Regions from separate parts of the Exiguobacterium sp. s127 genome, predicted to be linked through region 2. Evidence: riboswitches for the same ligand, from Rfam matches in the RefSeq annotation. Region 2 holds a riboswitch; the other holds the start of a gene.

Region 1 (9,886 bases), on a different contig from region 2:
GTGTTCCATATATTTTAGGTGGCATATACTTCAAAAATCCAGAAATTAGTGCTAATACCGGTATGTTTGGTAGTGCATTTTCTTATGGAATTCAAGGTGTAGTTTTAATACCATTAGCTTATGTAATGCTATTTTATCTTTTAAATGTAGCTTCTTCTGGTATTGAAATAAATACGTTTATTTCGATACTTATAATTCAAATTTTTGTAATAACAGGTACTACAATATTTGTAGTTATATCGGCATACGGATTAATACTATCTTTATTTATATTATCATTGTTAAATAATAATAATAAATTTAATGATAATGCTATGAGAATAACTATTAAAAGGAGAAAACAATAGATTTACGAAAAGGAAATGTTGAGTATGAATAATATAGAAAAACTAAAAAGAAAAATTCCTATGGATTACGCTACAGTTTTTATTTATGATAGCGTGTCAAGAATTTTTATGTTAGCAGTAACAATAATTTTAATTAGAGGAATGACAGAATTAGACTATGCTGATTATGTTAAATTTTCATCAGTTTCAAATCTTATTTTAGGAATGGTTGGCGGTTCTATATCGCTTGTATATATAAAATTTGCAACGGAAAGCAGATCTAGAAACATTGACAATTCCAAAACAATATATTTAACGTCTACTTTATTAATTGTTTTTGTCAGTATTTTGGTATTTCCTTTTATTAATATATTGGTATCAATATATGATTCTAATTATAATATCGTTATTTTTTCTGTGTTCTTTGGACTATTGCTCTCGTTGTTAAATTTAAATCAAGCTTTTTACCAATCTAAAGAAAATTACAGAAAGGCTGGCTACTTTAATAATTATAAAAATATAGTTTTTTTAGTTTTTCTATTATGTCTTCTCTTAATAGGTGGAAGTTTAGAGGTCAAATATATAATTGCGATATCTTTTTTATCAGTTCTTCTAGCTTTTTATATAAGTTTTAAAAATATTAATTCTGAAATTAGTATCTTCAGTAAAGGTTTAAACTTTAATTTTAAAGAAATAGATAATTTAACAATCATTAAAGAGAGCTTTTGGATATTAATATATATGTTTATTTTAAACATATTTAATCAGTTAGACATCATAATGATTTCTAGTCTTTCTAATGCTAAAGATTTAGCTCAATATGGAGTTGCATTTAAATACTATTCGCTGCTCTTGACGTTATTACCATCAATTAAAGCTGTTTTAAGAGTCAAAACATCGAAAAAAGATTTCTTAGATCAAAAAAATATTAGAAGAACTGCAACGATTGAATGGTTAAAAAAATCTTCTTACATCGTAATTCCGATTTTTGTTGTAATCATTTTTACAAGTGATTACTTTATGCATTTGATAAATGGAGAAAAATATGATGAATCAATAATGACGTTCAAAATTCTAGCAATAGGAGTGGCATTTAGCTATATATTTGCTACAAGTGTAAACATGATGATTTCCGCAAGAAAATATTATAGTTTGATTTCTTTAAGTGTTATAGCTCTCTGTTTTAATTACAGCTTTAACCTTTTGTTAATACCTTTATATGGAATAGAAGGAGCAGCAATTACAACTATTATTTCACACATGATTATAAACATTGGAAGTACATTTTTAATTATAAAAAGGGGAAAAAATGAATAAAATAAAATATACATTCAATTTTTTTAAAATGAAAAAACGCCATAAAATTATTTTCTTTAAAAAATTTTTAATCAAATATAATTTTTTTATTTTTTTAACTTTATTAGATAAAATAAATAAAAAAAAGAAAATAAACTATACTTTTGTTAACAATCTTATTGATATAAACAGTTTAGACATGGACAAGGTAGATCGAAAATTAGCGGATTATTTATGGAATCAATATTCTAATCACAACTTTAACTTGCTAGGTAGTGGTTGGCTGAATGCTAATAAAAACGACAGTTTTAAAAATATAAATAATCAAGATAAAAGTTATCAAGAAATAGCGTGGAATAAAGATTTAAAAAATAATTATACATTTGAAAATTTGTATTCTTATAGGATTGTTAATATTCCATCAAATGTTGATATAAAATTTCCATGGGAATTAAGTAGAATGTATCATCTTCCTCAAATGGCTATCTTATCTCGGAAGATAAAAAATAAACAACCAGAAATAATTAATGAATTTAAAAATCAAATTAAAGATTTCGATCAAAATAACCCAATAGGTTTTGGAGTGAATTGGAAATCTACAATGGATGTAGCTATTAGATCGGTAAATATTCTGATTTCTTATGATTTATTTCGTTCGCAAGATACTAACCGAATATTGAATGATCAATTTGAGAAAAATATAGTTAGAATGATGATACATCACGGTAGGTTTATTTATTCAAATTTAGAATTAAATTTTTTGAATCAAAAAAGTGGTAATCATTATCTTTCGAATTTATGTGCTTTATTGTTTATTTCAAGTTATATTTCGAATGATGAAACAAAAAAATGGTATGAATTTTCTAAAAAAGAAGTCATAAGAGAATTTGATGAACAATTTTTTAAAGACGGGAGTAATTATGAGTGTTCCACTGCATATCATAGATTAAGCAGCGAACTTATATTTTATTCTTTCGGAATTTTAATTAATAACAATGAGAAATTAAATGAAAATATTATACATAAACTATCTCAAATATCAGTTTTTTCTAATATGTATACATATGAAAACTTAGTTTTTTCTCAAATTGGTGATAATGATAGCGGTAGGTTGCTGAAAATTTTTCCTGAAGGCGATTTTTACTCAGTAAAAGACTATAAAGAAAAATATTTTTCCAAAGACAACACATTATTAATCAATGAATCAAATAATGTGTTTGTTGAAAATGAACTAAGCTCTAATATTTTATTTATTGCATCTCATGTTTTTGGATTTGAGAATGATGAAAAAATTATTAGAAATGTCCGTAAAGTAGTCGAATTTGATTTTTTCAGTGAGTTTATAAAGAAGAAAATAATCACAAAAGATTTTAAAGAAAATACTGTTTTGAAAGGAATTACAAAAGAACAATATTTGTTAGAAGAAAATAAGTCGCTTTTCTATGACAAAACTGCAGAATTCCAAAGTAAGCATAAAATTATTTTTAATCGAGCTACGAACATAGTAAACAAAAGTAAAATTGAGTTTTCTTCAAATTTTGGATTAATAAAGGTCTTAAATGATAACTTTGTTTTACTAATTAGGGTTGTTCCAGATGTAAATAAAATGTTAAAAGCTCATCTGCATGATGATTTTCTTAACTTTGAAATTTTTTATAAAGGTAAGTCTTATTTTCAGGATCCTGGTAGCTATGTCTATACAGAATCAAAAGAGCAAAGAAATTATTTTAGAAGTTCTAAAGCACATAACGTTCCTGAATACGAATCGGATTTTAATGATTTTATTAATGTATTTAATGTCAATTCAACGGTTCGAGGAGAAATTTTAAAATTAACCAAAGAAGAGATAAAAATAAGAATGATTTTCAAAGGAATTACACATGAAAGAACTTTTTATTTATCCGGAAATGAGTTAATTGTCGTAGATGAGTCTACACATCCTTTTAAGTTTGAATTAAATGATCGAAAGGTCTATTCAGAAGGATACGGAAAGTTAATTAATAGTGGTTTTAATACAAAGAACACAGATGTGTCAGTAGAAAAAATAAAATAGATAAGGGGTTTTAAAAAATGAAATTAAATGTTATAGGAATGGGATACATTGGTTTACCAACGGCTGCAGTTTTTGCTAAATCAGGTGTAGATGTTGTTGGAGTAGACATTAATAAGAATATTGTCGAAGGTTTAAATCAAGGAGAAATTCATATTGAAGAACCTGGATTAAGCGAAGTGATTTCTGAAATGGTTCAAAGCAAAAAATTTAAAGCATCTCTTTTCCCTGAAAAAGCGGATGCTTTTATTATAGCTGTGCCAACACCTAATAATGATGATGTAAATAAGTCATGTGACCTCAGATATGTTTTAGAAGCTACCAAACAAATTGTACCTTATTTAGAAGTAGGAAACTTAGTAATTGTAGAGTCTACAATTGAACCAAGAACTATGGAGGATTATATCAAACCTTTAATTGAAAAGGCTGGTTATGTTGTAGGAAAAGATATTTATGTAGTTCATTGTCCAGAAAGAGTTTTGCCTGGTCAAATTTTAAAGGAATTAGTAGAAAACAACAGAATAGTGGGGGGGGTAACACCACAGTGTGCTATCAAAGCTGCTGACCTATATAAGATCTTTGTAAAAGGTGAAATTGTTTTAACTGATTCCAAAACAGCAGAAATGTCTAAATTGATGGAGAACACTTTTAGAGATGTAAATATCGCCTTAGCTAATGAATTAACTAAAGTCTGTAACGATTTAAGTATTAACGTTTTAGATGTGATTAACATGGCTAATAAACATCCGCGTGTAAATATACATACACCAGGTCCTGGAGTTGGAGGGCACTGCTTAGCTGTTGATCCATACTTTATTATTGCGAAGTCACCTGAAAATACTGATATAATAAGAAGTGCACGTGAAGTAAATAACTCAATGCCTAAGTATGTTGTTGAAACTGTGGAAAAAATGATTATTAATATTAACGAACCTAAAATTACTATATTCGGTGTAACATACAAAGGCAATGTGGATGATACAAGAGAAAGTCCAGCTTTTGAAATAATTCAACGATTGAAAAATTTGGGGATAGAAGTTTTAATTCATGATCCACATGTAGATGTTGAAAAATTAAAAAATAATATTTTGGAAGTTGAAAGATCAATCGAAGGATCAGATTTGATTTTGGTATTAACTAATCATAATGAGTTTAAAAATCTTGATTTAGATAAACTGTTTGGTTACATGAGAACACCACAAATTTTTGATACTGTAAACATAATAAGTTCGTCTGTTAGTGAGTTTGGGAATTTATACAATTATGGCAATACATTTAGCATAAATGATTCGAAAAAAGAAAAAGTCCGCTCTTTTGAATACTAATTATTGGAGGCAGTAAATTGTTAAAAGTAATGACTGTGTTTGGAACACGTCCAGAGGCGATAAAGATGGCTCCATTAGTTTTAGAACTAGAAAAATATAAAGATATCGAATCGATAATTGTTGTTACAGCACAACATCGTCAAATGCTAGATCAAGTTTTAGAACATTTTGAAATTGTCCCTGATTTTGATTTGGATATAATGACTAAAAATCAGACACTTGTAAGTGTTACAGCGAAAGTTTTAGAAAAAATGAATGAAGTAATTTCTTCTGTAAAACCTGATATCGTATTAGTACACGGAGATACAACGACGACATTTGCTGCTTCATTAGCAGCCTTTTATAATCAGGTTAAAGTGGGTCATGTGGAAGCAGGCCTTAGAACGTATGACAAATATTCACCATATCCAGAAGAAATGAATCGTCAACTAACTGGAGTGATGACTGATTTCCACTTCGCTCCTACGGAAACTGCTGCAAATCATTTAATCCAAGAAGGCAAAGAAAAATCAAAAGTTTATATTACTGGAAATACGGCTATAGATGCTTTGAAAACTACAGTTTCTGAAGACTATGATAATTCATTGTTAGATTCCATAGTTCGACGCAAAAACCGATTAATTCTTCTTACTGCGCATCGCAGAGAGAATTTAGGTGAACCTATGCGAAATATCTTCAGAGCGGTTAAAAGATTACATGATAAGTACGAGGACATAGAGATTGTTTATCCCGTACATATGAATCCTGTTGTACAAGAGTTGGCCAACAGTGAGCTATCTGATTTGGATCGAGTCCATTTGATTGATCCTTTGGAGGTATTTGATTTTCATAACTTTGCTTCTAAGGCACATTTGATATTAACTGACTCTGGAGGGGTTCAAGAAGAGGCTCCATCTTTAGGAGTACCTGTTCTTGTCTTAAGAGATACTACCGAAAGACCGGAAGGCGTTGAAGCTGGTACTTTGAAATTAGTAGGTACTAGTGAAGAAAATATCTTTACAGAAAGTAATTTATTGTTATCTGATTCTATGGAACATCAAAAAATGTCGTTAGCAAATAATCCTTATGGAGATGGAAATGCCGCTCAAAAAATTGTAGAAATATTAAAAAAAGAATTAATTTTTTCTATTGATGAAATTAAAGTATAATTTTTCTTAAAAGCACCCTATTTAATCATTAGTAGAATACTATTTTTATACGATAAGATGTAATGATTTTTCTAAAATATGTATTGCAAATACAACAGCGGTTAGAAATGAAATTATTCGTCAATCAATTCTGTAATCTATTGTCTTTTTTGAATTAATCATTTAATAGGTCTTCGATTTATGTAGGTCAGTTTGTTGTTAATTGAAGTCACTAAATTCGATTCCTTGACGGAAAAGAGCAGATGAACGATTTACCGTGATGAAAGTACTCCATATGAATAAATGAATGAGATGAGGAAAAAGAGGTCCCAGCGATAACCATCGCCTGGACCTCTTTTTTACGTTCGATGTTTCAATTCGTTGACCTGCCTCTTAAAAGTGACACGTTTTGCTTAGTACATCCTGTATAATTGTGTCATGCAAAAGCAGTCATAATTGGAATTGAGTAATCGGTTATGAGATTATATGCAAGTGGATTAGAATTTATTGTAATTCAGCGTCTTGTTTGATTTTAAGTGAATGAACCCATTCTTTTTCGCATACTGCGCACTTTTCGCACCTTGTTTAGAAGAAATCGTCAATGTCTTGATGTCTTCTTCTTCGTTCAACTCCTGAAGATCTGCCATCCGGTCTTTTGACCATTGGTCTTTTGCGACCGTCGAGTAGTTGAAGCTTTCCCACATGATGCCATCGATGTACGGGTACGTATGGTATTTTAATGTCCCGAAGCCCCAGTTTTGAATCAATGAGAGATCCGCATGTTTCGTCTTGACGCTCTTCAAGAAGTTCGTCATCGCGACTTGCTGCTGCTCAAGGATCTTTGGTTGGTCGGCATGTTCGTTGTCGATGTCGCCGACTGTATCCAAGAAGACACCGTCGAGTCCTTTATTGACGACTTGCTTTTCGACTTCTTGCATGAGGACCGCTTGGTAATGCTTCGAGTTGATGTCCATTAAGTATGAATCCCATTCCGCGTAGTGAACACGTTGTCCAGCACGGTGGAAGAAATCTGATTCCTTTAATTGTGCCATCAAGTCTGTGTTCCAGTTGTCGGCTTCCATCGTGTTGATGTAGCCATAGACTTTCGTGCCGTACTTTTGAATTTCTGCGATTTGTTTCGCTGAGTAAAAGACCGGTTCGATGATCATGACATCGTACTTTTGCATCTTCTTGATTTTTGATTTCGTCGGTGCATCGTAGTAGACCTTATACGAGCTGACGGAATCGAGTGGATTCGTTGATTGAGCTTTGCCCGTGATTGGTGTCATTAGTAACACTCCTAAAAAAAGAATGCACAAAAAAGACGTCACGCGTTTGAGTGAGATAATACCCATGGTTAGTAGCCTCCTGATTTTTATCAGAGAGCGGCTGCGGCATTGCAGACTGGCGATCGGTATCCGAAGATCGACGACCCATGTCTTTGCGCCCTTACTTTTCAGTAAGTTTGCCCTTCTCGATATTTAGTTGTAATTGCCTGTTTGACTAAATCTTACCACTGCTAATAAAAATGTAAATAACTATTTTAAGGAGAGTGTGCCATGATTTACACACAGCATAGAAATACAGTCAAATGGATAGAAATGCTAGCTAGTATTTTACTTATCGGTATTCTTGACTATATGTTTAGCCTTTCGGTCTCGAATTGGGCAATTGATCCGTTAATCTTTTATATTTTATTGTTCGCCCTCCGCTATGGTCTGCTCGGGGCGTTCGTCAGTTTCACGATGACGATGCTGTACCACCTGTTTTTCCTGTCGGTCGAAGGTTCGGACATTCTCCTATTTTTATACGACCGGACGGAACTGAGCTGGATCATCTTCCACTTCCTCGTCGCGATGGTCTGCGGGATTTTTAGCACCTCGTTCCAGGAACGTTATTTATCGTTACGACTCCGCCACGAAGAAGTCGTCGAAGAAAACAACCACTTGCTCGAGACGGTCGAAAAGCTCCGACTGTCGCAGTCGACAATGCAAAAGAAGGTCCTCGACTCGGATCATACATTAACGAAAATCTACCAAGTCGGACTCGAGCTCGACCAAACGGCGGCCGATATCGTCCGCGATCGCCTCGTCGATGTCTTGAAACGTTCGTTCAAGGCAGAGAATCTTGCCATCTATCACGTCGATGCGTCCAAACGGACGTTACGACTCCACGTCCGCTTCGGTGAGAAAGAGGTCTTGCCGCAAACACTATTCATCGATCCGTCGACCGGCATCTATCAACGGATGTTCAAGACGAATGCGATCTCAATCCGGACGATGGACGAGACGGACGTCCCGTTACTGATTGCACCAATCCGCTACGACGGGAAGATTCAGGAAGTCGTCGTCATCCAGGCGATCGACTTCAACCGCCTGACGAGTTACGAAATGAACATCATGCAGTTGATTCTCGACTGGACCGGGACACGAATCGAAAAAACGTTGACGATGGAATGGAATGCGTCGCGTGGTGATTTGATTGAAGGGACACGGATTTATCAAATCGAGCCATTCAATAAAAAAGTCGCACTCCAACAACACCGAGCTGAACAGTACGATCAGCCGTACAGTACAGTCGTCTTGCCGGTCGAACAGGTCCGGCTGTCGTTGATTGAAATGGAATTAATCCTACGCCAGTCGATGCGGGAAATCGACATCATCGGCTATGACGAGACGAATCAAATGCTCCACTTCCTCTTACCGGGAACACCGCAAGAGAACGCTGAAGGATTCGAGCAACGGATTAAAGAGTTGTTCGCACGAAAAGGAGGGAATCTTGGATGATTTTCTTCGTCCTGTTATTTTTTCTGATTCATGCCGTCATCGTCTTTCTCGTCGCGAAACTGATCACGGCACGGATGGATCCGGCACAGCGTGGTCTCGTCAAATGGATCGCCCTGATTTGTTATTTCGTCCCGCTGCTCGGTGAACTGTTCGGTCTCGTCAGTTGGCTGATCGCAAGACGATACGCGTCAGACAAGACGTTGCTCGACTACGATGACTACATCGAGTTCGACGTCGTCAACCTGGAAGGACTGCAACAACAGGCGGCCGACAACATCGATTTGGTGCCGATGGGCGAAGCGATGGCGATGGACGCGAAGGAACGGAAACAATCGATCGTCCGCTTGACGACGACATCGATTGCCGATTCCGGGAAGTACCTTCAGTTCGGGCTCGACCATGCCGACTCGGAGACGGTCCACTACGCCGCGACGGTCCGCAATACGTTATATGACCGGTACGAAGCGACGATTAAAAGTCGGGAGGAACAACTGAATCCGGGGCATGTCACGACGTATTACCACTTGATTGACGCCTTCGAAGCCTTCATCGAAAGTGGACTGCTCGACGACAGCATGCAAAAACGGATCTTTGATCGGTTCGGATCGTATTTACAAGACATGCGGATTCAGTATCCGACGGACGCGACGTGCTTGAAGGCGTGCGGCAAGCTCGCCCTCGCGAAAGGCGACGTCGCGGACGGACTCGGCTACTATGAACGCTTGATCATGCACTACCCGGAGCAAGCGGACGGCTACCTGCTGGCAATCGAATATCACTTCACGAGAGGTGACTGGACGAAGCTGGCACCGCTCGTGACACAATTGAAAACACACGTCGCACCGGACGACATTCCGGACGAGAAACGCTACATTTTGGACCGGCTGGAAGGAGTGGAACTATGAAAAAATCGATCACGACCTACGTCGTCGCCGTCTTCGCGATTCTGCTCGTCACGATCGGCGTCGTCCAGTTG
Region 2 (9,886 bases):
ATCGTCACCGATTTTGGCTTTAATCTCTGTTCCGGCGTCCGCTGCGCGTGTTTGGAAGTCTTTGACCCAATCGCGTGCTTCTTGTTCTTTATTGAGCAATTTACCGATTTCGATATGTTGTGTCAAATAGTCGACTTTGCCGTACGTGTACGTGACGGTTGGAGCGATTTCTTTAAATTTATCGATGTTTTTTGTTGTATTGTAGCCGATGATGAGATCGGGTTCGAGTTCGATGACTTTTTCGACGTTTTCTTCTGATACTTCCTGGACGTCTTTCAAATCAAACTTCGGATTCGATTTTGACCACGAATCGACACCGACGAGTGGGACGTCGAGTGCCATGACGTTTCCGGCGAAACCGGCAAGGACGACGACGCGTTTCGGATCAGCCGGGACTTCGACGTCACCTTCTTCCGATTTATAGGTGATCGTTTCTTTTTTCGTATCGGAAGACGTATCTTCTGTTTTATCTGTATTGCCGCAGGCGGCGATGACGAGTGCTAAGAGTAATAAAATCGGTAAGAGTACTAGTTTCTTCATGTGGTTAATCTCCTTTGATTAAGTTGTAGGTGACACACATCGGCTTATTCGTCCGTGGATCACGACCGATTTCGGCATCGATATGAAATACTTCTTTTAAGACGTCATGCGAAATGACTTCCTCGCACGTTCCGGCTTTGACGACTTCGCCTTCTTTCATCGCGATGATGTAGTCGGCGAAACGGGCGGCCTGATTTAAATCATGTAACACCATGACGATCGTCCGGCCTTCCGTCCGGTTGAGATGCTCGAGCAGCTCGAGGACTTCGAGCTGGTGGGCGAGATCAAGGTAAGTCGTCGGCTCATCGAGGAAGATGATATCCGTTTCCTGCGCCAGCGCCATCGCAATCCAGACGCGTTGCCGTTGACCACCGGACAAGGCGTCGACCGGACGGTGTTTGAATGCCGTCGTATCCGTTGCCTCTAACGCCCAGTCAATGATCTCGTAATCATGTTTCGTTAAGCGACCAAATCCTTTTTGATAAGGAAAACGACCGTATGAGACGAGCTCTGCGACCGTTAGACCGCTTGCACTTTCCGGTGTCTGAGGCAGGATCGCCATTTTCCGGGCAAGCAGCTTTGTACTTTCCTTCGCAATATCGAGACCGTCAAGCAGGGCACGACCAGACTGATGGGGGATGATTCGGGTCATCGCTTTCAATAAGGTCGATTTACCGCAACCATTCGCACCGATGATTGTCGTGATTTGCCGATCCGGAATCTGAACCGTCAAGTCTTTGACGATGGTACGATCTCCGTATCCGATACTGATTTCTTCTGTTGCTAGACGTACCATACGCAGAGGCTCCTTCTCGTTTAAAGTTGTTTTCATTGATAATGATTATCACTATCGTCTCCCTAACCATACCAGTCTCATAAAAACGCTGTCAACATTTTTTCTTGTCTTCAAGAGATGTTCACGTTATCATTGGAAATGAGAATGATAATCAGTCGTAGTCGAGAGCGAGGAGTGAGTGAGATGGAACAGCAGGAATTGTTTGATGTAACGGTAATTGGTGGAGGCCCGGCCGGGTTATACTCGACTTTCTATAGCGGATTACGCGGGATGAAGACGAAAATCATTGAATACCAGGCAGAGCTTGGTGGCAAGATTCATGTTTATCCGGAGAAGATGATTTGGGATGTCGGGGGACAGCCACCCATTACCGGAGCGAAGCTGATCGAGCAACTCGTCGAACAAGGCTTAACGTTTAATCCGTCCGTGCACCTGAATGAAAAAATCATTTCGATCGCAAAAGACGTATTCGGAAACTTCGTCCTCGAAGCGGAGTCGGGAGAAATTCATTATTCGAAGACAGTCATCGTCGCTGTCGGCGGCGGGATACTCAATCCCCAAAAACTGAAGATTGAAGGGGCCGAACGGTACGAAGTGTCGAACTTGAACTATACCGTCAAATCGATTGAGCGGTTTAAAGATAAGACGGTCCTGATTTCAGGTGGCGGTAACTCAGCGATCGACTGGGCGAACGAGCTCGAACCGATTGCGAAAAAAGTTTACGTCACATACCGGAAAGACTGTTTCACAGGTCACGAGGCACAAGTCGACCAACTCGTCCGAAGCTCAGCCGTCTGTCTCCTCAACACGACGATTCATAAGTTGATCGCAAGCGACGATCACCACCGGATTGCGTCCGTCGAATTGATTGATTGTGCGACGGACGTGACAAACATCGTTGACGTCGATGAAGTCATCATCAACCATGGCTACGAACGGGAAGCAGAGTTGCTCGCGAACTCGGAACTCGACATCAAACAAGTCGACGACTTTTACATCGCCGGTAACGCGTCGAGCGAATCAAGTGTACCGGGATTGTATGCAGCAGGAGATATTTTGACGCATGACGGAAAGGTGAACTTGATTTCGGGTACATTCCAGGACGCGGCAAACGCCGTCAACCGGGCGAAGCAGTTCATTGAACCGGATGCTGCCAAAGTCGCGATGGTCTCATCCCACAATGAAGTTTTCAAAAAACGGAACCGTGAATTGATTCAAGAAATGGTCAACGAAAAGTAAAAAACACCTGTCTTAAAGATCGCCCCTCGTCACATGGACGTCGGTCGTCTTTAGAGCAGGTGTTTTTTTGTTTAAGGATTAATCTTCATCTTCATCTTCATCTTCATGCTCGTCGTCCGAGTCATCATCTGAATCATCATCTTCGTCCTGACCTTGATCATCGTCTTGCTCGTCTTCTTCAACGTGACGGTGCTCTGATTTCGTTTCTTCGTGATCGAAGTACTCGAGTTCAATCTCCAACTCGTAAGAACCAGAGAGAGCGAATAAGCTGACGAATTGTGCCCGTAATTCCTCTTCCGTCATCTTCGGATGTGACTCGATGAACTGAATCAATTGGCGGACACGGGTTTCATCGACCGTTGCGTCATTCGTTTTGACACGCAGCTGACTCTTCTTCTTTTTAAACTGGTATTTAATCTGACTTTGCGTCGTCTCTGTCGCGAGAGCAATCTTCATTTTTTTCAGCATATCTTCATAGCGGTGACCACCCTTGTTGCGTTCTTTGCCATCGAGAATTCCATCACCATCAGAATCCCGTTTGTATGGTTTTGTCCCAAGCTCGAGTTCGATGGCGTTAGTTAAGCCATCACGGTCCGTATCTTCATGTGCGTCGCTGATCTTATCGCGGTCGCTGTCTTTCTTCCGTGGATTGAGTTTGAGCTTATATTCGGTGTAGTTGCTTAAGCCGTCATGGTCCGTATCTTGCTGCGCAAGTTTTTTCCCTTTAAGCTTGTACTTCTTTTCCCAGCTGTCATGGATTCCGTTCTTGTTGCGGTCATGCTTCGATGTTTTACTCTTGGCATCGATTGAGCCGAGCGGCGTCAGCATCAACGCACAAGCGAGGCCGGCAGTAACGACATAATTGATTTTTTTCATGTGAACGTAGTCTCCTTTTGTGAACTTCGGTAACTGGCAAGCATAGCTTGAAGCGGTAGCCCCTATAGTTTTGCGTCACCACATTTCTGTGGGTTTGCCCGTTCGATTCCGGTGAAGAACCGTATATTCAGTATAAGTGATTTGTTTCTATGGATAGATAAGGGTTTTCGATAATGAGTCAGTAAAATATAAATTATTTGAAGTGAGATAATAAATATATTCTAAATCACTTTTTTTAATAAAAGTAACTATTTTTAAAACAATATTTAAATTAAATTAAACTATGTTGACTTTTTATTTAATATAATTCATATTTGGATTATATTAAATAGAAGTGGGGTCTAGTTTATGGGGAGTTTATCGATTGCGATTGGTGTTATTATTTTCATGGTTGGACAATTTTATTTATCTAGGAAAAATGGAAAACTCGCGTGGCTATTACCGGTACTGATTGTACTCGCTGGGATCTACATCTATTTCTATGGAGGCGTCTGGTCTGAGGACAAAAAATCTTTAATACAAATCGGTACAATGATTAGTACTTCGACGTTGATTGGTATTGGATTGGATGGGGAAAAAGCGCGTAAAAAACGTTTGAAGCAGGAAAAGGATCGACTCGAAGTGCAAGATTTGTAACGTAAAAATAGATAGAGGAGTACACTACAATGGACAGAAATGAAGTTCCTCCATGGGTATTGGCATTAGAACAAGAACATCTTGAATTCATACGGAAGTTTGTTTTAAATTCAGGATCGCTTAAAGATATGGCAGTTGCGTATCAAGTCTCGTATCCGACGGTTCGAACGAAGCTGAATCAACTCATTCAACGGATTGAGTCAGTACAGGAAGATGATGTCGAATTCGTTAACATGATTAAGAACCTTGTCATCGATGAGCGGATTAGTTTAGATGTCGCGAAAGTAATCATTGATAAGTATCGAATGGATAAATCTCATTAAAAGAAAACAAGCGCGTCTTCGAATAGCGAAGGCGCGCTTGTTGATGAAAATACTTACTTATTCTTTATCATTTTTTTTGTTTTGTTCCTTCTCAATCATCTTCTTCGCAGCCATCCGGAAGCGGAAAATCAGATAGAGACGGTAAAAGTCGATCGCTGCGAACAGTGTCAACAGAATCGTCCAAAAGTTAAAGACGGTTCCTGCCTCGATCGAGTTGCTGTACGCGAGGTACATGAACAGAATACCGAACAGGGCATAAAATAATGCCATGAAGTTTGAGCCTTGGCGCATGAAAACACTACCTTTCGTAAGTTAAGTCATTGCATAGAGTGCGAGTACGACAATTCCGTTATTGAAAACGTGAATCGCAATCGGTGCTATGATGCGGCGCGTTTTGACGAAGACGAGTGAGAAAACAAAACTCATCGCGACATAAATCAAAAACTTGTTGTCTCCGTGGATGAACCCGAAGATAACACCACTGAGAACGAAGCTGAAGACGAAGTTCAGTTTTGTCGACAAGTTCCCGAACATAATGTGACGGAATAAAAATTCTTCCATGATCGGTCCGAGTAAGACGACCATCAGCTGTAAAATCGGGATGACTTGGATTGCTTTCATGATGTCATCCGTATTTTGTGATTTCGCGACGTTTTCGAGTCCACCAGACATCCAGGCATCAAGCAGGTTGACGCTAATCAGTAAGGCGTAAAGCAACACGATTCCGATCCCGATCCACTTTAATGTGTCAATCGGATCCGTCTGATTGCCCTCTGCTTTCCACTTCTGCCAGTCAGGACGAAGACAGAAGAACGAGACGATGACAGCAACGGTAAAGCCAATCGCAAGCCACCAGCCGAGGACACCCGGAATTTGGCTTTTTGAGAGAAAGCTCGGGAATGTTGCCGGTACGAGCTGGACGATCAAATAAATCACAATCGGAATGATGTGACGGATTTGCCACTTATCAGCCATGTTGAACGGCAGATTGACGGAATTTTTCATCGGTCGGGACACAACTCCTTTGTATTGAAGGTACTGTCCCGATTGTAACAAACAAACCGGCCGGGCGCACGAATGGTGATGGTTCAAAGATGGCGATTTCGGGAAAACGGATAAGGGTTCAGGGTTGAATTTCAATCGAAAACCGTTTAAGATAAAAATATGTTAGCACTCCGTTAAAGTGAGTGCTAAAAAACAGTCATTTTCAAGGAGGATGTTTCGCATGTTAAAACCACTTGGTGATCGCATCGTGATCGAAGTCGTTAAAAAAGAAGAAACAACACTCGGAGGAATCGTTCTTCCTGGGTCAGCGAAAGAAAAGCCACAAGAGGGTAAAGTCATCGCTGTCGGTACAGGCCGTGTGACAGAGCAGGGTGTACGTGTACCACTTGAAGTGAACGTCGGCGACCATGTCATCTACGCGCAGTATGCCGGGTCAGAAGTCAAGGTCGATGGCAATGAATACTTAATCTTACGCGAAAGCGATATTTTAGCAGTAGCACAATAATAAAAGGGGGATTTCAGTCATGGCAAAAGATATCTTATTCAGTGAAGAAGCACGCCGCGCGATGCTCCGCGGTGTCGACGCATTAGCAGACGCAGTCAAAGTGACGATCGGACCAAAAGGACGTAACGTCGTTCTCGAACGTAAATTCGGTTCACCACTCATCACGAACGATGGTGTGACAATCGCAAAAGAAATCGAACTTGAGGACCACTTTGAAAACATGGGTGCGAAACTCGTCGCGGAAGTCGCGTCGAAAACGAACGAAATCGCAGGGGATGGTACGACAACAGCGACAGTCCTCGCACAAGCGATGATCCGTGAAGGACTCAAAAACGTCACAGCGGGCGCAAACCCGATGGTTATCCGTAAAGGAATCGAAAAAGCGGTCCGCCGTGCCGTCGAAGAGCTCCACGCCATCGCAAAACCGATTGAAGGCAAAGAAGCAATCGCACAAGTTGCGGCGATTTCTGCTGCTGACGAAGAAGTCGGTCAATTGATCGCGGAAGCAATGGAACGTGTCGGTCAGGACGGTGTCATCACGATCGAAGAGTCACGCGGCTTCACGACAGAACTCGACGTTGTTGAAGGGATGCAGTTCGACCGTGGATATGCGTCACCATACATGATTACGGATTCCGACAAGATGGAAGCGGTGCTTGAGAACCCGTACATCTTAGTCACAGATAAAAAAATCTCGAACATCCAGGAAATCTTGCCAGTCCTTGAGCAAGTCGTCCAACAAAATAAACCGCTCTTAATCATCGCGGAAGACGTCGAAGGCGAAGCACTCGCGACACTCGTCGTCAACAAACTCCGTGGTACGTTCAACGCGGTTGCGGTGAAAGCACCAGGCTTCGGTGACCGCCGTAAAGCGATGCTCGAAGACATCTCAATCGTCACAGGGGCAGAGTTGATCACAGAAGAGCTCGGTCTTGATTTGAAAGAAACACAAATCATGCAACTCGGCCGTGCGTCGAAAGTCGTCGTCTCAAAAGACAACACGACGATCGTCGAAGGACACGGACACAGTGATTCAATCGAAGCACGTGTCGGCGCCATCCGTGCGCAAATCGAAGAAACGTCAAGCGACTTCGACCGTGAAAAACTGCAAGAGCGTCTTGCGAAACTCGCGGGCGGCGTAGCTGTCGTCAAAGTCGGAGCAGCAACAGAAACGGAACTGAAAGAACGCAAGCTCCGGATTGAAGATGCACTGAATGCGACACGTGCAGCCGTCGAAGAAGGAATCGTTGCCGGTGGGGGAACAGCCTTTATTCACGTGACGAAAGCCGTCGAATCGATTCTTGCTGTCTCAACAGGCGACGAAGCGACAGGCGTCAACATCGTCCTTCGTGCGCTCGAAGCACCACTCCGTCAAATCGCGGAAAACGCCGGTCAAGAAGGTTCAGTCATCGTCGAGCGTCTCAAGCATGAAGCGCAAGGAATGGGCTACAACGCCGCGACAGACGAGTACGTCGACATGATTGAAGCGGGAATCGTCGACCCGGCGAAAGTGACGCGTTCAGCACTTCAAAACGCAGCGTCTGTTTCAGCGATGTTCTTAACGACAGAAGCCGTCATCGCCGATAAACCAGAACCAGCCGGATCTGCTCCTGCAATGCCTGATATGGGCGGCATGGGTGGAATGGGCGGAATGATGTAAAATATAAGCATTCAACCCGTTGATTGGTAGAATTAGATTGAAGGATTGCTATTCTACTTTTGATTTTTGGGAAGACCCTTTGTAAGTTCACTGAACTTATAGAGGGTCTCTTTTTTGTTTCGTTAATATAGAATTTTATTGAGAACTGCTTTAAATATCAGGGTTTCAATTGAACTGTATGCGTCTACTTCTGATGGTTTTAGGGATTAGGTAAATTTTTTTGTTAAAATATAATCTGGGAGCAGGAAAATTATATAATTAGAAACCGGATAAACAAAGAATCTATAAAGGAGAAGAAAAATGAAAAATAAAATTCATATCATGGGTGCTTCGGGATCTGGAACGTCAACACTGGGTAAAGCTTTAGCAGAAATTCTTCCCCACAAAATTTTTGATGCAGATGATTACTTTTGGATATCTAAATTTACCGAACAACGACCTATACCTGACAGAATAGAAATGCTAAAGAGTGATTTATCACAATCTGAACAGTGGATTTTATCGGGAGCCACGGTAAACTGGGGAGATTATTTCAAGTCTTATTTCGATCTCGTTATTTTCTTGTGGGTTCCATCGGAAATTAGACTCGAAAGATTGCAGAAGCGAGAAATCGAAAGATATGGGAAAGAAGTACTACCGGATGGGGATAAGCATGAACAATCGCAAATTTTTTTGGAGTGGGCTTCACTATATGATCATGCTGGTCCAGAAGTTAGAAGCAAAGTTCTGCATGAGCAGTGGATGAATGAATTATCTTGCCCGATATTAAGAATTGAAGGTGATTACTCGGTTGAAGAATGTGTGGCGATGGTTAAGGGGTACTTGAGTAAGTCATATTAAAATTAACTCTAAATTGAGAAGAAACTTTCGATATTTAACTGAAGAATTAACTTGGAAAATACATAGTGAAGGGTGAAATTAATGAATCAATCTAAAAAAATCGTGATTCGGCCTTTAACGGAACAATCCATAACTATCATCAACGACACAAATGAATCGTTCCCTATCATTGGTAAAGTCCTTCCTCGTTTTTCTGACGGCATTTGGTCTTACGAAGAACAGTTATACGATACTCTATCAGAAATCCGTTTCCCGGATGACACACTGGATTGGTCTACTTATATCGACAGCAGTGAAAAAATTGTTTTGTTAGCTTTTCATGAGAACGAATGCATTGGGCAAATCCGTCTCGTCAAAGACTGGAATCGTTTGGCCTACATTGAAAATATCGCTGTCCGAAGCAGTTTTCGGAAAAATGGTGTCGGCCATTTGTTGCTTGAAGCAGCCGAAACCTGGGCGAAGGAACAGTCGTTGATCGGCTTATCGCTTGAAGCGCAAAACGATAATCTGATTGCCTGCCGTTTTTATGCCAAAGAAGGATTTGTGCTTGGTGGGGTAGATACGCTGAAACAGTCTGCTAATCCGGAAATTGATATCACGTTGTACTGGTATAAACTGTTTGAGAAGACTAAAGGAACTGACGATGAACAAAGATGAATTGATCGCATTAGCGGGGCAGATGTCGATTGATGAATATGTGTACGATGAAGAATGGGGTTATTCTACGAGTGAAGGGCCGCCGTCTGACTTGGCTTATGAAACAGCACGGCGTTTTCAGGATATTCAAATGCTTCCTGTGTTAATGGACCTGCTTGAACAGACTAAGCGACTAGAAATGAAACAGTATTTCTACTTTATGCTTGGGACAATTGGGATGAATACAGGTGACGTACGTGTTGCTGATTTTCTGTTAGAACGGCTGGCGCAAGAGACGAAGCCGACACTAATTGTCAGCATCCTCGATGAGCCGGCGAAACAGGAACGGGTACATGACGCGACGGATATCATCCAGTATGTCGAGGATTCCCGTTCGGCTATTCGAAATTCGGCGATTGATGCACTCGGCTCCTGTCGGGGGGCTTTAGCAGAAGAGGCGTTAATTCGATTTATTACGACCTCCACCGATTCGTTTGAGATCATGAGTGCGAATTTTGTGTTGGCAACGATCGGGACGGAGCGGGTGATTCCGCATCTGTTACCGCTCCTCGATCATCCGAAAGGTGATGTCCGGCACTCGGCACTCAATGCCATCAGTGAACTAGGAGACGACTCGTTCCTGCCAATGTTTATAAAAGGTTTGGAGGATCGGTCGGTCGACGTCAAAGCATATGCGTTGCTCGGAATTGCGAAACACGGGGATGCATCCTCCATTCAGCCGGTCGTCAAACGGCTGAAGACTATGTTGAAGCGAAAGCGGCAGATTCAAAGCGACGATGGTCTGGTTGCACTGCGTTTTTTGAATCGCT

The links. Region 2 has a riboswitch for cyclic di-GMP ahead of KNP98_RS11785 (hypothetical protein). Riboswitches for the same ligand answer to the same signal wherever they lie in the genome.
Region 1: linked by a shared signal. The riboswitch ahead of KNP98_RS00155 (glycoside hydrolase family 191 protein) and the one ahead of KNP98_RS11785 (hypothetical protein) in region 2 are both predicted to bind cyclic di-GMP.

Annotation. Positions count from the first base shown of each region.
Region 1 covers NZ_JACSMO010000001.1:26,685-36,570, forward strand. Annotated here, with positions in the region: gene KNP98_RS00130 (hypothetical protein) at 1-347, shown strand, start outside; gene KNP98_RS00135 (oligosaccharide flippase family protein) at 372-1,643, shown strand; gene KNP98_RS00140 (heparinase II/III domain-containing protein) at 1,636-3,675, shown strand; gene KNP98_RS00145 (nucleotide sugar dehydrogenase) at 3,693-4,997, shown strand; gene wecB (non-hydrolyzing UDP-N-acetylglucosamine 2-epimerase) at 5,027-6,145, shown strand; gene KNP98_RS00155 (glycoside hydrolase family 191 protein) at 6,622-7,413, opposite strand; cyclic di-GMP riboswitch class I at 7,520-7,604, opposite strand; gene KNP98_RS00160 (hypothetical protein) at 7,684-8,910, shown strand; gene KNP98_RS00165 (hypothetical protein) at 8,907-9,815, shown strand; gene KNP98_RS00170 (DUF2194 domain-containing protein) at 9,812-9,886, shown strand, end outside.
Region 2 covers NZ_JACSMO010000009.1:17,247-27,132, forward strand. Annotated here, with positions in the region: gene KNP98_RS11770 (iron-hydroxamate ABC transporter substrate-binding protein) at 1-540, opposite strand, end outside; gene KNP98_RS11775 (ABC transporter ATP-binding protein) at 545-1,336, opposite strand; gene KNP98_RS11780 (NAD(P)/FAD-dependent oxidoreductase) at 1,520-2,575, shown strand; gene KNP98_RS11785 (hypothetical protein) at 2,654-3,451, opposite strand; cyclic di-GMP riboswitch class I at 3,477-3,560, opposite strand; gene KNP98_RS11790 (hypothetical protein) at 3,800-4,087, shown strand; gene KNP98_RS11795 (DUF2089 family protein) at 4,117-4,410, shown strand; gene KNP98_RS11800 (DUF4305 domain-containing protein) at 4,468-4,701, opposite strand; gene KNP98_RS11805 (CPBP family intramembrane glutamic endopeptidase) at 4,723-5,415, opposite strand; gene groES (co-chaperone GroES) at 5,636-5,920, shown strand; gene groL (chaperonin GroEL) at 5,940-7,580, shown strand; gene KNP98_RS11820 (P-loop NTPase family protein) at 7,881-8,420, shown strand; gene KNP98_RS11825 (GNAT family N-acetyltransferase) at 8,502-9,077, shown strand; gene KNP98_RS11830 (HEAT repeat domain-containing protein) at 9,064-9,886, shown strand, end outside.